2 linked regions of the Paeniglutamicibacter kerguelensis genome follow. Each later gene encodes a partner of the first gene's protein in a complex. Links are inferred from orthologs where the notes say so. Each region holds a gene or a part of one and is shown in the gene's direction. Other genes may lie near its edges. The genes, in order: rpsG and tig.

Region 1 (3,285 bases):
GATTGGCTGGAAGCTGCCATGGAATTCAACGGTGCCCACCGGGACGGAGCCAGTGCCGAGGACCTTGACCTTGAGCAATGGCGGGATCCGGGAGTCTTCGAAGGTTTTGTGGAACGGCTGCTCGCCGACGCACTACCCGACAGCCCGCGAAAGCCGGAGTATGTTCCGTGCACATTCCTTTGGATCGCCCAGGGGGCCAGCATTCTCGGCTCACTCGCCATCCGTCACGAACGCAACGACTATCTATTCAACGAAGGCGGACACATCGGGTACAGCGTTCGTCCGTCGGCTCGCCGCAAGGGTCATGCCACAGCGGCGCTGGCCCGGACCCTGCCCATGGCCGGGGCCTTGGGGATATCGCGAGTGCTCGTGACATGCCTTGAAGGCAACGCAGGATCACGCGGAACCATAGAGAAGAACCGAGGCGCGTACGAGGATACTCGAAACGGCACCCGTCGCTACTGGATCGATGCAGGCTAGGTCCGAGACCCGGAGCGTCCGATCGCGGTTTCGCTGTCTCAGCGAGTTGCGCCGGCAACTTGTGGCGCATGCGTCCCACGGCTGCTTCGATGAAGTGGCAGCGTGGCCGCACACGAAGAGTTCCTTGTGTTTAAAGGGAACCAGGGCAGTGTGTGATGAGACCCGTGTCATTAAGCGCGGAGAACTCATGCTAAGCTAGAGCTAATTGTTTTATAGGTGTGGCAAATGGACACAGTCCGGGTTGCGGGTAGGTTGCGCAACATATGCCACACTTTCGCACGCCTAGGGGTCAACCCGAAGTCGCTGTGACTAAACGACTATAAACGCAGCGTCTCCAAGCAGTCTTATTGTGGGCGGCGCCGCAGAACAAGAAACCGGAGGACACGAAAGTGCCTACTATTCAGCAGCTGGTCCGCAAGGGCCGCTCGCCGAAGGTCAAGAAGACCAAGGCCCCAGCCCTTAAGGGCAACCCAATGCGTCGTGGCGTATGCACCCGTGTGTACACCACCACCCCGAAGAAGCCGAACTCCGCACTTCGTAAGGTCGCACGTGTGCGCCTTGCCGGTGGCGTTGAAGTTACCGCTTACATTCCGGGCGTTGGCCACAACCTGCAGGAACACTCCATCGTGCTCGTTCGCGGTGGTCGTGTGAAGGACCTTCCGGGTGTGCGCTACAAGATCGTACGTGGTGCGCTCGATACCCAGGGTGTAAAGAACCGTAAGCAGGCTCGTTCCCGCTACGGTGCCAAGAAGGAAGGTAAGTAATGCCTCGTAAGGGCCCGGCGCCAGCGCGCCCCCTCGTCTCGGATCCGGTATACGGTTCCCCGCTTGTTACCCAGCTGATCAACAAGGTTTTGATCGACGGTAAGAAGTCCACCGCAGAGCGTATCGTTTACGGTGCACTCGAAGGTGCATTGGCCAAGAACGGTACCGACCCGGTTGTGACCCTCAAGAAGGCCATGGATAACATCCGCCCGGCCCTCGAGGTTCGCTCCCGCCGTGTTGGTGGCGCTACCTACCAGGTTCCAGTAGAAGTAAAGCCGGGTCGCTCGACCGCTCTGGCACTTCGCTGGCTCGTTGGCTACTCGAAGGCTCGCCGCGAGAAGACCATGATCGAGCGTCTCATGAACGAGATCCTCGACGCCTCCAACGGTCTGGGTGCCGCTGTAAAGCGTCGCGAAGACACTCACAAGATGGCAGAGTCCAACAAGGCCTTCGCCCACTACCGCTGGTAAAAAGCGTTCTATTCAGATGGCGGGATCGATCATTGATCGGTTCCGCCTCTGGAATGGATATCACCAACTTAGGGAGACATCGTGGCACAGGACGTGCTTACCGACCTGAATAAGGTCCGAAACATCGGCATCATGGCCCACATCGATGCCGGTAAGACCACTACGACGGAACGCATCCTGTTCTACACGGGTGTGAACCACAAGCTCGGCGAAACGCACGATGGTGCCTCGACGACTGACTGGATGGAGCAGGAAAAGGAGCGCGGCATTACGATTACGTCTGCCGCCGTGACCTGCTTCTGGAACAAGAACCAGATCAACATCATTGACACCCCGGGTCACGTTGACTTCACCGTTGAGGTTGAGCGCTCCTTGCGCGTCCTCGATGGCGCAGTTGCCGTCTTCGATGGCAAGGAAGGCGTGGAGCCACAGTCCGAGACTGTTTGGCGCCAGGCTGACAAGTACAACGTTCCGCGTATCTGCTTCGTCAACAAGATGGACAAGCTGGGTGCTGACTTCTACTTCACCGTAGACACCATCATCAAGCGCCTTGGTGCCAAGCCGCTGGTAATGCAGCTGCCGATCGGCTCCGAGTCCGAGTTCACCGGCGTTGTCGACTTGATGACCATGAAGGCTTTCGTATGGGAGGGCGACTCCAAGGGTGACGTCACCATGGGTGCCGCCTACGAAGTCCAGGAAATCCCGGCCGACCTTCAGGAAAAGGCCGAGGAATACCGCGCCAAGCTGGTTGAGGACGTAGCCGAGGGCTCTGACGAGCTCATGGAGAAGTTCCTCGAAGGCGAAGAGATCAGCATTGCTGAGCTCAAGGCCGGCATCCGCAAGATGGTTGTCAACTCCGAGATCTACCCGGTCTTCTGTGGCTCCGCCTTCAAGAACCGTGGCGTTCAGCCGATGCTCGATGCTGTCATCGACTTCCTGCCGAACCCGATGGATGTTGGCGCGACGATCGGTCACGATCCGAAGAACGAAGAGATCGAGATCCGTCGCGAACCTTCCGAGGACGAGCCGTTCTCGGCTCTTGCCTTCAAGATTGCGACCCACCCGTTCTTCGGCCAGTTGAACTTCATCCGCGTGTACTCCGGCAAGGCAACTCCGGGTACCCAGCTGCTGAACTCCACGAAGCAGAAGAAAGAACGTATTGGCAAGCTCTTCCAGATGCACGCCAACAAGGAAATGCCCGTAGACGAGGTCCACGCAGGCCACATCTACGCAGTGATCGGCCTCAAGGACACCACCACCGGTGACACCTTGTGCGATCCGGCAAACCCGATCGTTCTTGAGTCGATGTCCTTCCCTGATCCCGTGATCTTCGTTGCCATTGAGCCGAAGACCAAGGGCGACCAGGAAAAGCTCTCGACCGCTATTCAGAAGCTCTCCGCTGAGGACCCGACGTTCACCGTCTCCCTCAACGAGGACACCGGCCAGACCGAAATCGGCGGCATGGGCGAACTCCACCTGGACATCCTGGTGGACCGCATGCGTCGCGAATTCCGCGTTGAAGCCAACGTTGGCAAGCCGCAGGTTGCTTACCGCGAAACCATCAAGAAGGC
Region 2 (3,306 bases), 540 kb from region 1 along the record:
TTGGCGAGGGGGTCTGCGTGCACGAAATGCGAGCAAGTGGGCATTGCTCTACGTTCCATTGGCAGTCATCGTGCCTGCTGCCGTTTTGCCGCTTGCGGGCAGCGCGTCCATCGCCGTAGCCGTTCCTGCATTGCTGATCCTTGCGATGGCGGTATGGAAAGGCACCGGCAACAGGGCCGTGGCGCTTGGCACGTGCCACTATTCGATTCCGTTCTTTCAATGAAGCGTTTTCTGCCGGAGTCTGTTTCCGGCAGATCGACCTTGCCATCATGTTTTGCCACGCCACCGGCCAGGGAACGATCATTTTCGGTGTCGTCGTCACATTGCGGCAGCGCGGTGTCACGGCCGGACCGCTTCAGTGCGGGGGAGCGGGGCCGCTGGATACGTCCAATTCACCGAATTTGCGGTAACGCTCATCACAATCATCATGTGAAATGCGGTTTTTAGGTGCATTGTCGGCCTCCAGAAGCCGTTTTCGGGTCGAAATCCAGCGAAAACGGCGGCCTTGTGGCGGGCTGGATGCGTTCCTGGCGCAAAAAACCTTGAAATTCCGGTGTTCTTTGCCTCGAATTGGGTTTTCGGCAAACTCCTAGTATGTTTATTCCGCGCCGTCAACGAAATCCAAACTTCTGGTTGGCGGGCCGATTAGTAGAAACACGCAGGATCTGCATAGAATGTTTCTGCACTAATCGGGGTGTAGCTCAGCTTGGCTAGAGCGCGCGCTTTGGGAGCGTGAGGTCGCAGGTTCGAATCCTGTCACCCCGACTCTGTACCTTCAACCCCGCAACGGTTACCGTTGCGGGGTTGAAGTCCAGTTAGACCAAACATCACACACCAGGAGTACAACGCTGTGAAGAGCGCCGTCGAAAACCTCAACCCTACTCGGGTCAAGCTCACCGTTGAAGTTCCCTACGAGGAACTGAAGCCAAGCATTGACGAGGCGTACAAGACCATCGCCAAGCAGATCCAGGTTCCCGGCTTCCGTGCCGGCAAGGTTCCGTCGCGCATGATTGATCAGCGCGTGGGCCGTGGCTACGTCCTGGAGACCGCTATCAACGAGGGTATGAACGCCTTCTACCAGAAGGCCGTCACCGAGAACGAAATCGTTCCGCTGTCGCGTCCCGAGGTGGAAATCACTGAGACCCCGTCCGCAGAGGTTGCTGGCGAAGGCCAGCTCGCCTTCCAGGTCGAGATCGACATCCGCCCGAGCATCGAACTGCCGGAATACAAGGGTCTCGAAGTTACCGTTGAAGCCCTCGAGGCTGGCGACGAAGACATTGAAAAGGCACTTGAGGACCTGCGCGGCCGCTTCGGCACGCTCAAGACCATCGAGCGCCCGGCGGCCGATAACGACTTCATCACCCTTGACCTGGTTGCCAGCGTTGACGGCGAAGAAATCGATTCCGCAACCGGACTGTCCTACCAAGTCGGCTCCGGCACCATGCTCGAGGGCATGGACGAAGCAGTCACCGGCCTGTCCGCAGGCGAGGATGCAACCTTCGAAACCAAGTTGGCCGGCGGCGAGCACGCAGGTGCCGACGCTCAGGTCAAGGTCACCGTTACCGCCGTCAAGGAGCGCGAGCTTCCTGAGGCCAACGACGACTTCGCACAGCTGGCTTCCGAATTCGACACCATGGCCGAATTGCGCGAATCCCTCGCCAAGGACGCAGCCGAGTCCAAGGTCATGGAGCAGGGCGTTGAAGCCCGCGACCTCGTTCTCGAGAAGCTGATGGCCCTCGTTGAGGTTCCGGTTCCGGAATCCGTCATCACCGAGCAGGTTGAGCAGCACTTCGAACAGGGTGCGCACAACGAAGGTGAAGAGCACGACACCGAAGAGCACCGCACCGAGGTTCGCGCAAACACCGAAAAGGCCTTCAAGAACGAGATCGTCCTGGACGCCGTTGCAGAAGCAGAGAAGATTGGCGTTGCCCAGTCCGAACTGATCGACTACATCGTTCAGACCGCAGGCCAGTACGGCATGGATCCGAACCAGTTCGCCCAGATGCTCGACGGTGCCGGCCAGGTTCCGATGCTGGTTGGCGAAGTTCGCCGCCGTAAGGCACTTGCCAAGGTCCTGGAACTGGCAGTCGTCACCGACTCCAAGGGCAACGTCGTTGACCTGAGCTCGTTCGTCAGCGCCGAAGGTGAAGAGGGCTCCGCGTCTTCGGCATCGTCCGCTTCCTCCGCCTCCTCGGCTTCGGCAGCATCCGCAGAGTAACTCCTGCACCGCCCAGGCGGTAAGTTTTTCCCGATCGCGGGGTCACCATTGGTGGCCCCGCGATCGTTCTTTAAGCCCACGGCGATGGGCCGGGCGCAGGCCATGCGCCGACAGCGAACAGTTGCCAATGAACTCCCAAAGTGGCTGGCCAAGGCAGTAATGTTCAAAGAAGTAAAGAGCCAGTGGCCCGACAGACAGAACGTCGGGCGACGGCATCACGGAGAGGTATCAGAACATGTCCAGTGACTCCCGCACTCCCACTATGGCTTCGGTTGACCCGGCCGCACGTGAGGACTACATCTACAATCGACTCCTCAAGGAGCGGATCATCTGGCTCGGCTCGGAAGTCCGAGACGACAACGCGAACGCCATTTGCTCGCAGTTGCTCCTGCTCTCCGCGGAGGACCCGGAGAAGGACATCTACCTGTACATCAACTCCCCGGGTGGGTCCATCACCGCGGGCATGGCGATCTACGACACCATCCAGTACATCCCCAACGACGTGGTGACCGTGGCAACCGGCCTTGCCGCTTCCATGGGCCAGTTCCTGCTGTCCTCGGGCACCCCGGGCAAGCGCTACGCCACCCCGAACGCCCGTATCCTGATGCACCAGCCTTCCGGCGGCATCGGCGGCACGGCCTCAGACATCCGCATCCAGGCGGAACTGATCCTTCACATGAAGAAGGTCATGAGCGAGCTGACGGCCGCGCAGACCGGCCAGACCGTTGACACCATCCTCAAGGACAACGAGCGCGACAAGTGGTTCACGGCCACCGAGGGCCTCGAGTACGGCTTCTTTGACCACATCGCCCAGTCCTCCGGCATCGTCTCCGGTGGCGGCGGGGTCGCGAAGTAACGCGACGGAATCCGGCAGACCCAACTGATTTCCCAGGAGAAACGATGAATTTCACCCCGCACGCCACCTCCGGCGAAATGCCTTCGGCACGCTACATCCTTCCGCAGTTCGAGGAGCGCACCCCCTACGGGTTCAAGCGCCAGGATCCGTACGCGAAGCTCTTCGAAGACCGCATCATCTTCCTCGGTGCACAGGTCGACGACGCGTCCGCCGATGACGTCATGGCCCAGCT

Evidence for each region.
Region 2: the proteins of rpsG (region 1) and tig are in contact, whole or in part, in a crystal structure (PDB 3GTY), measured with the Thermotoga maritima proteins. The link is inferred for Paeniglutamicibacter kerguelensis from one-to-one orthologs. Residues at the interface, in WP_004081843.1 of Thermotoga maritima: Lys34, Lys52, Lys55, Glu59, Arg62, Gln63, Glu66, Asn67, Lys69, Val71, Arg95, Ala109, Lys110, Lys111, Gly112, Arg113, Pro114, Glu117, Glu121, Ile124, Ala125, Tyr127, Asn128, Asn129, Thr130, Gly131, Lys135, Asp139, Arg142, Met143; in WP_004081061.1 of Thermotoga maritima: Glu122, Val124, Val129, Leu130, Tyr133, Glu188, Gly259, Ile262, Tyr263, Glu266, Ser270, Glu273, Gln274, Glu277, Arg308, Gln311, Ile312, Ser315, Tyr316, Glu325, Arg329, Arg336, Leu363, Phe366, Trp367, Arg373, Leu377, Arg381, Leu384, Glu387.

What each region holds. Positions count from the first base shown.
Region 1 is NZ_JAGIOF010000001.1:2,603,417-2,606,701, reverse strand. What follows is about bases 11-2,978. They hold rpsG (30S ribosomal protein S7), read left to right. Parts: upstream 11-1,243; coding sequence 1,244-1,714; downstream 1,715-2,978. Other genes in these bases: fusA (elongation factor G), read left to right, coding at 1,796-2,978; rpsL (30S ribosomal protein S12), read left to right, coding at 870-1,244; JOF47_RS11945 (GNAT family N-acetyltransferase), read left to right, coding at 11-480. In the rest of the region: more of JOF47_RS11945, read left to right, coding at 1-10; more of fusA, read left to right, coding at 2,979-3,285.
Region 2 is NZ_JAGIOF010000001.1:2,065,295-2,068,600, reverse strand. What follows is about bases 46-3,034. They hold tig (trigger factor), read left to right. Parts: upstream 46-850; coding sequence 851-2,218; downstream 2,219-3,034. Other genes in these bases: JOF47_RS09355 (ATP-dependent Clp protease proteolytic subunit), read left to right, coding at 2,481-3,034; JOF47_RS09370 (lysoplasmalogenase family protein), read left to right, coding at 46-223. Outside these bases: more of JOF47_RS09370, read left to right, coding at 1-45; more of JOF47_RS09355, read left to right, coding at 3,035-3,074; JOF47_RS09350 (ATP-dependent Clp protease proteolytic subunit), read left to right, coding at 3,119-3,306. UniProt on the Bacillus subtilis protein: Involved in protein export. Acts as a chaperone by maintaining the newly synthesized protein in an open conformation. Functions as a peptidyl-prolyl cis-trans isomerase.